Regions from separate parts of the Paenisporosarcina macmurdoensis genome, predicted to be linked through region 2. Evidence: riboswitches for the same ligand, from Rfam matches in the RefSeq annotation. Region 2 holds a riboswitch; the other holds the start of a gene.
The links. A riboswitch is a leader RNA that binds a small molecule or an ion and turns the genes downstream of it on or off. The one in region 2 is predicted to bind FMN.
Positions count from the first base shown of each region.

Region 1: another riboswitch for FMN. It lies ahead of ACFPYN_RS03375 (ECF transporter S component); the one in region 2 lies ahead of ribE (riboflavin synthase).

Region 1 is NZ_JBHSRI010000002.1:696,917-702,925, reverse strand. Features, by position in the region: gene ACFPYN_RS03395 (helix-turn-helix domain-containing protein) at 1-358, opposite strand, end outside; gene ACFPYN_RS03390 (ferredoxin) at 466-714, shown strand; gene ACFPYN_RS03385 (DUF5694 domain-containing protein) at 789-1,532, opposite strand; gene ACFPYN_RS03380 (GNAT family N-acetyltransferase) at 1,736-2,257, opposite strand; gene ACFPYN_RS03375 (ECF transporter S component) at 2,481-3,059, opposite strand; FMN riboswitch at 3,214-3,345, opposite strand; gene ACFPYN_RS03370 (hypothetical protein) at 3,422-4,675, opposite strand; gene sigX (RNA polymerase sigma factor SigX) at 4,662-5,204, opposite strand; gene ACFPYN_RS03360 (ATP-binding protein) at 5,251-6,009, opposite strand, start outside.
Region 2 is NZ_JBHSRI010000038.1:94,204-100,212, reverse strand. Features, by position in the region: gene putP (sodium/proline symporter PutP) at 1-456, opposite strand, end outside; gene ACFPYN_RS17945 (AMP-binding protein) at 602-2,236, opposite strand; FMN riboswitch at 2,423-2,567, shown strand; gene ribE (riboflavin synthase) at 2,947-3,576, shown strand; gene ACFPYN_RS17935 (bifunctional 3,4-dihydroxy-2-butanone-4-phosphate synthase/GTP cyclohydrolase II) at 3,592-4,785, shown strand; gene ribH (6,7-dimethyl-8-ribityllumazine synthase) at 4,798-5,265, shown strand; gene ACFPYN_RS17925 (histidine phosphatase family protein) at 5,358-5,888, shown strand.

The DNA of each region.
Region 1 (6,009 bases), on a different contig from region 2:
TTTGGGTAACTAAAGAAAGACGTTGAAAAAAGATTCGCTCGTTCCCTCTGTATAACCAGCCATTTAAGTGCAAGTCTGGCATTTTCTTTACTATGTTTTTACCTATTTCCGTAATTTGAGGAACGGAGTTTTCATTTACTCGAAGCCAACCTGAATGAATCATCTGTTGAATGATTTGGTCGTAGCTTTGTTTAGTAAGTCTGGGAAACAGTGCAAAAAATTTCGTAAGATGATAACTCTTTACATCTTGAATTGTTTGACCGGATCGTTTCCCTCTAATAAGATGAAAAGGTGCTGAAATGGTCCGTTCTTCCTTCAATCTATCGACCATATGTAAGATGATTTGTTGAAATAGCACTGGAGTTCCTCCAATTATTGAGTATTTAGGTTGAAAAATGAGGAAAACATGATTAGAATAAATACGAAAGCTTTTTCAAGCGAACGGAGATAAGGGAGAGGTTTAACATGGCGAAGTATACCATTGTAGATAAAGATACATGTATCGCTTGTGGCGCTTGTGGCGCTGCAGCACCAGATATTTATGATTATGATGATGAAGGTATTGCCTTTGTTATTTTAGATAATAACATGGGAACAACTGAAGTTCCAGATGAACTCGAAGAAGACATGCAAGATGCATTCGAGGGATGTCCAACGGATTCAATCAAAGTTTCTGAAGAATCATTTGACGGAGATGCATTAAAATACGAATAAAAAAAAACTGCGAATTTAATTCGCAGTTTTTTTGTACAAATTTTTGAAGTTTGGATTTGTAGTTGAAAAGACAATTACTCTAAGTATTCTTCTAAAGTTACTACATCAAATAGTCCACTCTCTTTTAAAAACTGAGATATTAAATACACGTGGGCTGAACCTATTATTAAAAGAGTTTTATCAGATGAAGAATTTGTGATTTCAGCAAGATTAGAATAGAGAATCAGATTCCGTTGATACCACCATCGAACCCAATCTATACCGACGTATTCAACACCCTTTCCAATGCGGGCGATTTGCATATACATTTCATGCTGCTTCTTTATAAAATTCTCTTCATTATAATTACATATCAATTCAAAAACACTTTTATCCTCTAGACTCAACTGAAGTTTAGAGCGATACTCTTCATCAATAAAACGGGATAGGTCGGGTTGTTCAATTTTTGCCCAATCAAGAACTTGGCTGATCGCTCTATTCCCTACGCTTTCCATCCAGTCAACAGCGTAAATGTTTTTGTGTTTTAATTCAGCAGCCGTTCGAAAACCAAACTGATGTATTTCATCTATTTTTAATTCTAGTTGCCCATTTATGTATTGTTGATATTCTTCATTTAACAAGTTATCTTTTTCTTTTACAACTTCAAAAGCAATTTTCGTTGGGTTATAGTTCTTTAAGACATTAACAATTTTTCTTATTTCCTCTTGCCTTTTGGGTGATAGAAGGTTATCAAACTCAACACGATGTAAGTCTGATGTATATCGCATATGAAATGTTCCAAGCACCATTACCATTGGTTTCTTATTTAACTTATCCATCAAGTAATCCCCTCTTTCTTCTATGGTGAACGATCTTCCACGACTGTTAATCAGTTAGCTGATCAACAGTCGTTTTCATAATTTCATTAATTTTTGATGCTTAAGTAGCTGACATTTCTAATTGGGTTTTCAAAATTTCGAGACTTTCTTCATAAAATCGTCCAAAACATCTGCGATTAGCATAGAGAAGTGAATTCCTGATGTTAAAGATACTTCTCCATTCGAATATCAGTCCACATTTTATCTTGCCAAAATGTGAAATTGTCAATATTACCGATTACTTTGTAACCGAGTTTATGATAGAGCTTTTGGGCCTGAGTGTTAAATTCAAAGACGCCTAATTCAATGCGATTATGCCCATGCGCCATAATCTGATTTTCTAAATATTGGATTGCCATAAACCCAATCCCTTTTCCCCGTCCTTCATTCTCACCTATTGTAACTCCTATCCAGGCAGTCCCACTCTCTTTTTTGTAGAGGTGGCCCGGATCGACCATATAGTTCATTTCACCAATTAATTGGTCATTGAGATAGATAAGATAGATGTGATGGTGTTCCAGTCGGTTAGTTAAATCAGTTAGGGTCATATTATCTCTTCGTTCCAATTCCGCTTTGTTTTTATTAGGACGAGTTAAAGGAATTAAGTATGGATCGTTATCCCACTTATTAAATGCCTCTACATGACTTGAAGTAGGGTTAGTTAATTTAACAAATTGAGTCGTCATTATATTCTCTCCTATCCAATACATTTCATTTTAGCAGTCGTTTTGTTTTTAAAATGTCTTGATTAATTTAGGCAGGTCAACTGCCAAACTTCTCATCTAGTTTTAATTTCCGAAATATAATGTAAAGCCTATTATCATTTTAGATCTTACTACTTAAAAACACAAAAAGACCTGATTCGCATTTACGGCGAACCAGGTCTTTATTATTAAACTATGATTCTATTTAAGAGAATATCGCTCGCTGTTTATCTAACCACGATTTCATTGTTTTGAACAATAAAATGACCACAGCAGATAGCAATAGACCTTTAATTAAATTAAATGGCAATATACCTAGTAAGATTGTATTACTTAAAGCAGTTCCAGTCATTGCAGGCATATTTAAGAAATATGTGTACATCGGTAAAAATACGGCATAATTTAGGACGCTCATTCCGATAGCCATTGTGAAAACTCCTGCAATTAAGCCAAACGTTAAGCCTTTTGTCGTTGATATTTTACGATATACCATATAAACAGGTAGCATAAATAATACGCTTGTAGCGAAATTCGCCATTTCCCCTACCGGTACTCCTGTTGGACTTCCACTAAACATCCAGTACAAAACATTTTTAAAAAGCGCAACTAAAATCCCAGCGATAGGACCCATTGTGATAGCAGCAATAAGTGCAGGCACATCGCTAAAGTCGACTTTCAAAAAGGCTGGTAACGCTGGTAATGGAAAATTAAATAGCATTAAAACAAATGAAATACTACTCAACATCGCAACTGCGATCATAATACGCAATTTGTTGTTCTTCATATGACTCTCTCCCTTTGTCGATTCACTCCACAAGAAGAAAAGTTTGTTCGTTCAAGCCCCATCAAAAAACCCATAAGCCGTTATCGCTTAGAGGAGTAGAAAGGCGCACTAAAATAGGCGTCTCGTTAAATGACAGAACGAAAAACGACCGCACCTTCACCTTCTCCCATCCAGACTATACTGTCGGCTTTGGAATCACACCAAATCCTGCCTTGCGGCTCGCGGGCTATGAAGAATTTCTTCAATTACCGCCGATCGGGAATTTCACCCTGCCCCGAAGATGAATCATTATTAAGTTACATTCTATACTATAAGAAAAAAAGAAACATTTGTAAACTACTTGAGCCTACAAATGAATCTTTTTATTGCCAACTATATTTATTTAGTCCTACTGGTTGTTCAATTGGTTGAGTAAGATTAATACCGTTCCACTGTTCTTCAACAATATTATCTAATTGAATTTGGACATCGAAGGTAGCTCCAGTTAAAACGAAACTTTCAATCATTTGAGCTGTCTGTTCTTGTGATAACGAATCTAACTCAAGAGGTTCACTGAACTTAATATGAGATACACCTTGAATTTCTTCAACTGTATAACTAACTGACCTTGGAACCACGTTTGTAAAGAAATCATTTGGAGACGTTTTTAATGCCGCTAATGCTTCCGAAACAGTGTTGAATGGTTCATTTAAACTTGGCACCATGTAAACCTGACCCGTTGGATCTGTGTAAGGATAGACCGCCGTTTTGTACAATCCATTCGTAAGAACCGTCGGTGTTTTCTGACCGACTTGATCAAATTCGGCTTGACTGCCATCTTCATTTTGATGATTGATTTGTGTAAAACCTTCAAAAGTGAACTGAAGTGATAAATCATAAACATAAAGAGCTGCACTTGCAAGGTCATAATCATGTTCTTGTGGTAATCGGTGAACAAGTTGCTCTTGGTCCATTTCAAACGTTCCCTTATATGGGTGATAATCCGTAAAACCAAGTTCTTCCTCATTGATATCAGCCGCATATTGCTCATATAATTGCAGCGTATTTGGCGTTTGATTCCCAAAATCTTGTTGAATTTGATCATTTGGAATTAAGAAAGTAACGGGAACAACGAGTGCATCTTGAGAAACTAAACCTATTTTAAAAACGGTATGATTTTCTACATCACTTAAATAGGCAGAAGTTAATACTGATTCAACTGGCGCTTCTGTAGATTTAGCCATCTCAGACTCAGTAGTTTGTTCTTCTGACTCACTATTGAAAGTAACGGAGCCATCCGATGATTCATCAGTAGCTTCTTCAGTAATGGCTTCTTCACTTGTCACACTATCCATTTCAGCTGAACTTTTACTCTCTGAACTACTGTCAAATGCGTTTTGAAGTTGGCTGTTAGGCTGATTGATTAGTGTTGCACCTAATAGGGTCAACGTAATTAAGGCAGCAACTGCTACAGCTGGTGGAATCCAAATTTTTCGTTTCTTTTGGGTATCTTCTGCAAGTCTCGGATCTTGTTGTAATCGTTTTAACACTTCGTCTTTAGAACGAGTATCTTGAAGTTTGGGCACTTGGCTAAGTAACTGATCGATTTCTTGTTCACTCCATTTATTGTTGCTCATCGTGAACTTGCCTCCTATCCGAATGCCCAGTTAAGCGATCCCGAAGTTTATGAATTGCTCGGTGTTGAGTGGTCTTGACTTTACCTTCCGTCCATCCAAGAATTTGCGCAGTCTCAGAAATGGATAAATCTTGGAAGTATCGCATAATAACAACCATTTTTTGATCGCCTGTACATTCATCTAACGCGTTTAATAATTGTTTCATTTCATCATTCATTTCAGCTAATTCTTCTGGAAGAGCTTCTGTGGATCTTAATTCTTGCTTCTCCCAATCAAAAAAGTCGAATGCATGTCGTTTACGTACCGAAGATTTCCTAAAGTGATCAATTGCTACATTTTTAGCAATTGAAAATAACCATGTCTTTTCAGAGCTTTTGCCTTCAAAACGGCTGAACGCTTTTAACACTCTTACATATACTTCATGCATTAAATCTTCGGCTGTTTGTTTATTCTTCACCATGTACAACAAGAATTGAAACACATCTTGATGGTACTGGTCATAAAGCCTGTGAAAAACGGAGTCATTCATAAACTCCCCCCGTTCTTTAAAGTAGTCGTTTCAGTCTTCAATAAAGTTACAACTTTTTAATGGGTAACGTAAAGGTAAATTTGGTTCCGACATTTTCTTCACTTTTAACAGTAATCCCGCCATCATGGGCTTCCACCATATTTTTGGCAATTGCTAATCCTAAGCCTGTTCCACCTTTACCTCTTGTTCTAGATTTATCCGCTTTATAAAAACGTTCAAATACAAAAGGTAAATCTTCAGTAGGAATTCCTGACCCCGTATCTTCAACACTTATTTTGACGAATGCATTGTGTTGTTCGACACGAACCGAAACATTTCCTTCATTTGAAGTATGGCGAATTGCGTTATCAATTAAATTGGTTAACACTTGCTCAATTCGATCTTCGTCTATCTCAGCAGTTAACTCTGGAGAAACGGACGTTATAAATTTCAATTCCACATGCGATTCTCTCGCAACTTGAGCAAATTTTTGAGTGATTCGTTCTAGTACTTGAGCAATTGCTACATTTTCTTTATACAACCGCATTCGACCTGATTCCATTCGTGCTAAATCAAGTAAATCAGTAACTAAACGTCCCATACGTTTCGATTCTTCATAAATAATTTTAATCATTTCATCTCGTTCTTCATCGGTTGACACGACATCATCAATTATAGCTTCGCTGTAGCCTTGTAACATGACTATAGGGGTTCTCAGTTCATGAGATACATTTGCGATAAAATCAGAGCGCAATCGATCCAGACGATGCTGTTCAGTCATATCTCGGAGTACGGCAACTGCTCCTCGAATTGAATCTCCACTGTA
Region 2 (6,009 bases):
GAAGAATATTCCACCTGCAACCATTCCTGATGATACATAAAACGTAAAGAAGATTAGAATGATGATTCCAGACACGATTCGTAAGGATCTAGATGTGTCTTTCAAACGATTTTCTAAATAACTAGGAATCGTAATGGAATCATTAGACACTTGAGAATACGCGCGTAAACGTGGTGCTACTAACAACCAGTTTAAGTAAGCTCCTGCAGTTAAACCAACTGCAATCCAAGCCTCTACTAAACCAGATACATAAATAGCTCCCGGTAGTCCCATCAGCAACCAACCAGACATATCTGCGGCACCTGCACTAAGTGCTGTAACGGCAGGCCCTAGTGAACGACCACCTAACATGTAATCGGTTAAGTTTGACGTACGTCTGAAAGAATAGTAACCGATGATAAGCATGGCAGCCATATAAATAATAATAGCAATCAATTGATATCCAGTATCGGACATATTTATTCCTCCTTTGAGAATATTGTGAGTAATTCAAACTCATCATAACACGCCATTAGAAGAAGAACGAGCATATCTTTTTTAGTGAAACACTGAATTACCAACGTTTAACAGCTATTTCCTATTTCCCGGGAAATATGTCGGATTATGCTGTCGGAATTTTTTCTTTAGACATTTCACGCAAAAGATACTTTTGGATTTTACCTGATGCTGTCATCGGATACGATTCGGTAAATTCGATATAGCGCGGAATTTTGTGATGTGAAATTTTCCCTTTGCAATATGAACGAATTTCTTCTGCACTTATTGTTACCCCTTCTTTTGCAATTATCCAAGCCATTAATTCTTCACCATATTTAGGATCTGGAACGCCAACTACTTGAACGTCTTGAATACTTGGATGTTGATATAAGAATTCTTCAAGTTCACGGGGATAGACATTTTCTCCACCACGAATGACCATATCTTTTATTCTTCCAGTAATTTCGATATATCCTTCGCTATCTATAATCGCGATATCCCCTGTATGAAGCCAACCTTCACTGTCAATTGCAGCATGAGTGCCTTCTTCATTCTTGTAGTAACCTTTCATAATGTGATAGCCACGAGTACACAATTCACCAGGAGTTCCAATTGGCGCATCTTCATTAGTAGCAGGATCAATAATTTTCACTTCTACGTGTGGATGTGGTTTTCCAACAGTAGCTACTCGTTTTTCGATAGCATCATCTGATTGCGTTTGTGTAATAACTGGCGAAGATTCGGTTTGTCCATAACAAATGGTTATTTCCTTTGCTCCCATGTCTTCGATGACTTTTTTCATTACTTCTATTGGACAAGGCGAACCAGCCATAATTCCTGTGCGTAGTGAAGATGTATCAAATTGTTTATAATCTGGATAATTTAGTTCGGCAATAAACATGGTTGGTACCCCGTGAAGGCCCGTACATTTTTCATCTTGCACAGCTTGTAACACTCTTTTTGGGTCGAATTGTTCAAGTAATACCATCGTAGTCCCATGTGTTACTGCAGCTAACGTCCCTAATACACAACCGAAGCAATGGAAAAATGGAACAGGAATACATAATCGGTCTAATGGTGTTAACTTCATAAAGTCACCGATTATTTGCGCATTGTTGACGATGTTCATATGTGTAAGCATGACACCTTTTGGAAAACCAGTTGTTCCCGAAGTGTATTGAATGTTAATGACATCATCAACGTGCAACATATTTAGTCTTTCATCAAGCTCTTGATCCGTAATCTTAGATGCATGTGCTTCAAACTCGCTCCATGTATAAATGCCCGGATACTTATTTTCGCTCATGACAATGACGCGCTTAAAAAATGGTAAATGTTCAGATTGTATATTTCCTTTTTCTGAATTCTTCACTTCTGGACACACCGCATTAATTACATCTATGTATGAAGTACCCTTAAATTCTTCACCCAAAATCAGCGTTGTTGCATCGGATTGATTCAACAAGTAGCCAAGTTCTTTTTCTTGGTAATTGGTATTCACGGTAACGAGCACGGCACCCATTTTACCAGTAGCAAATTGACTCAATAGCCATTCGCGTTTATTGTCTGACCAAATAGCAACGTGCTCACCTTTTGCAATCCCCATCCCCATGAAGGCCTTTGCTAAGTCATCCGTTTCTTGATTAAATTGCTCATATGTTTTACGTATTTTATGTTCTGGATATACGTATGCTTCAGTATCCGGATAGCTTTTTGCTATTTCTCGAACTACAACTCCTACTGTTTGCTGCTTTAACATGTAAGCTCCCCCTTTGCAAAATTAATGAACAAGTTCATGTTATCACAAAATTCAGACGAATTATATTGACTTGTACATCTTTATATGACTGAAAAACATCTACAAAATCGCAGCGAGTAGTATTATGCAAATGAATTTATCATTTACATACAATTGTGCTACTATTAAAAAGACAAATAGTCACTTTATATTCTTCGGGGCAAGGTGAAATTCCTTACCGGCGGTGAGCAAATGAAAGTTTGTAAGTCCGTGACCCGGTGCTTGAAAAAGTAGCGGTGGAGTTGGTGCAAATCCAACACCGACAGTATAGTCTGGATGGGAGAAGAATAAAAAGAGGTTTATTTGTTATGCTCACAAAACACTTAATTGAGCATTTTCACATTCCATTACACATCAATTACTTCAGTCTTCTTAATAAATACCTTAAATTCTGGCTTTCTCACTGTCGTGAGGAGATTTTTTGTCATGGTTTAGAGTCATTTCATTAACGAGAACGAGGTACTTCTATACTTCCCTTTCCTTACCACCCGTTTGCCCCATGGTGGAAAAAAACCAAAACCTATTTTCAATTGCTCTACCTTTTCAACTTAAGTCGTTTCACCCATATCGTAAAGACGGTTTTTTTTGCCGATTGTATTATTCCGCAAAAAAATTCTATCTCTATCAAAAGTAAGCCTTTAATGTTCTTTTCAGTCAGGAGGATAAAGAATTTGTTCACGGGTATCATTGAAGAAATTGGCTCTGTTACATCCATTCAACGAAAGCCACACGCACTCGAATTAACCATTCGAGCAAAAACGGTTTTAGAGGATGTCAAAAGAGGCGATAGCATATCGGTTAATGGCGTTTGTTTAACGGTCTCTTCGTTCACGAAAGATTTGTTTGTTGTCGACGTTATACCGGAAACGTTTAAATCGACCACATTAGCAAAATTATCATCCAACTCTCGTGTCAATTTGGAGCGTGCAATGGCTGCAAATGGACGATTTGGTGGTCACTTTGTTAGTGGGCACATCGATGGAATCGGTGTTATCCGCTCTATCAGAAAAGAAACCAATGCCATCACCAAAAAGATTGAAATAGAACCTAGTCTAATGAAATACATGATGTTAAAAGGCTCTGTTGCAGTCGATGGGACATCTCTTACTATTTTTCATGTTGATCAATCATCGATTTCTATTTCCTTGATTCCTACAACACAAAGCGATTCACTACTTGGAGACAAAGGTATTGGAGATAAAGTAAATATTGAGTGTGACATGCTCGCTAAATATACAGAGCGCATTCATTTATCAAAATCCAACATGTCGAAAGAATGGCTATCAGAACACGGATATTAAATAGGAGGTTTCTATATGTTTTATACGGTAGAAAAAGCAGTTGAGGCATTAGCAAAAGGACAAGCCATCATTGTTGTTGATGATGAAGATCGTGAAAATGAGGGTGACTTTATTGCTCTTGCAGAATTTGCCACTCCAGAAATCATTAATTTAATGGCCACTGAAGGTAAAGGCTTAATTTGTGTGCCGGTAGCTGAGGAAATTGCGCAACAACTCCAATTTGGTTTAATGACAGACCAAAACACAGATCCTTATGGGACAGCTTTCACTATCAGTGTGGATCATAAAGATACAACGACTGGTATTAGTGCATTTGAACGTTCTCATACGATTCTCCAAATGATTAACAGTGAATCGAAAGCGACTGATTTCAAACGACCTGGTCATGTCTTCCCTTTGATTGCAAAAAAAGGCGGCGTATTGAAGCGTGCAGGACATACAGAAGCTGCTGTTGATTTAGCCTTGCTTGCAGGATCTGCTCCAGCTGGCGTCATTTGTGAGATTATGAAGGAAGACGGTTCCATGGCAAGACTCGATGACCTCGTCATTATTGCCGAACGATTAAATATCGGCATCCTAACCATCGCTGAATTAATTGCTTACAAGCAAAAGAATGAAAAATTAATTACACGTGAAGTTGAAATTCTTTTACCAACTGAATATGGTGATTTCCAAGTAGTTGGTTACACTGAAACTTTGACAGGCAAAGAACATATTGCCCTCATTAAAGGTCAGATTACAACCGATACTCCTACTCTTACTCGTGTTCATTCAGAATGTTTGACTGGCGATGTTTTTGCATCTCGCAAATGTGATTGTGGTGCACAACTGCATTCATCATTAAAACAAATTGAAGAAGCAGGCTCAGGTGTCCTAGTTTATTTGCGCCAAGAAGGTCGTGGCATTGGCTTAATGAACAAACTAAAAGCCTATGCGCTTCAAGATCAAGGTATGGATACCGTCGAAGCCAATCAACAACTAGGCTTTGCAGATGACCTACGAGAGTACGGAATCGGAGCACAAATCTTACGAGATTTAGGGGTAGGCAAAATGAAGCTCTTGACTAATAACCCTAGAAAAATCGCTGGAATAGATGGTTATGGTTTAGAAGTAACTGAGCGCGTAGCAATTGAAATACCGACACATACAGACAATGAAATTTATATGAAAACCAAAAAAACGAAACTTGGGCATTTCCTAAGTTTATAGAGGAGCTTATACATGACAACACATTTAGAAGGCTATTTAATTGGATCCGAACTGAAAATTGGAATTGTCGTTGGACGTTTCAATGAATTTATTACGAGTAAACTATTAGGCGGGGCTGAAGATGCTCTTAAAAGACATGGCGTAGATGACGCAAATGTAACAATCGCTTGGGTACCAGGAGCGTTTGAAATTCCACTTGTAGCAAAACAAATGGCTGCTTCAAAAAAATATGATGCCGTTATTACACTTGGTACCGTTATTCGCGGTTCTACTCCACACTTTGATTTTGTGTGTAATGAAGCTGCTAAAGGTGTTGCAAATGCAGGATATCAACATGATATTCCCGTAATTTTCGGCGTGTTAACAACCGACACGATTGAACAGGCAATCGAACGTGCAGGAACGAAAGCTGGCAATAAAGGTTGGGAAGCTGCAACTAACGCAATAGAAATGGCTAATTTAATGAAGAAATTTGCATAATTGAAATATCGGGACCCTGAAGCATTTAGCTTCAGGGTTTTTTACATATTTCTTTTAAAGTTATAAACTACTAGTAAAGGAGGGATACATAGATGAAAACGGTATATCTCGTTCGTCACTGTTCCGCAACTGGACAATTACCTGAAGCTGAACTCTCACAAGCAGGACATCAACAAGCTAAAGAGTTAGCCTCTTTTTTTAGTGAAAAAATCATCCATCACATCATTTCAAGCCCATATATACGTGCGGTAGATTCCATACAACCAACAGCTCAATCCAAAAACATCCCCATCATGATTGATGAGCGTTTAACTGAACGAGTATTAAGTTCGAGCAACTTACCAAATTGGCTTGAACTTCTGGAACAAACATTTACTGATTTGGACTTGAAACTTGATGGTGGAGAATCTAGTCGTGAAGCTACTGATCGTGCCATTAAAGTTGTTAACGAATCACCAAACAATGGTGTACTCGTCACACATGGTAACCTTTTGAGTTTGATTCTAAAACACTTCGATAATTCCATTGATTTTCACGATTGGCAATCACTAAGCAATCCAGATGTTTTTACGCTGACCATCGTTAATCATGAAAGCACCATCGAACATCTCTGGAAAAACTGATTAAGCTTCTCGGATGAGGTATTATAGCGATTAGGGTTGAGGATGAGTTGAAGTGAAGTTGAGTTGGTTTGAGTTGGTTTTCGACCAAATATGATGCGTTATCGACCAACTATTTGAGTTT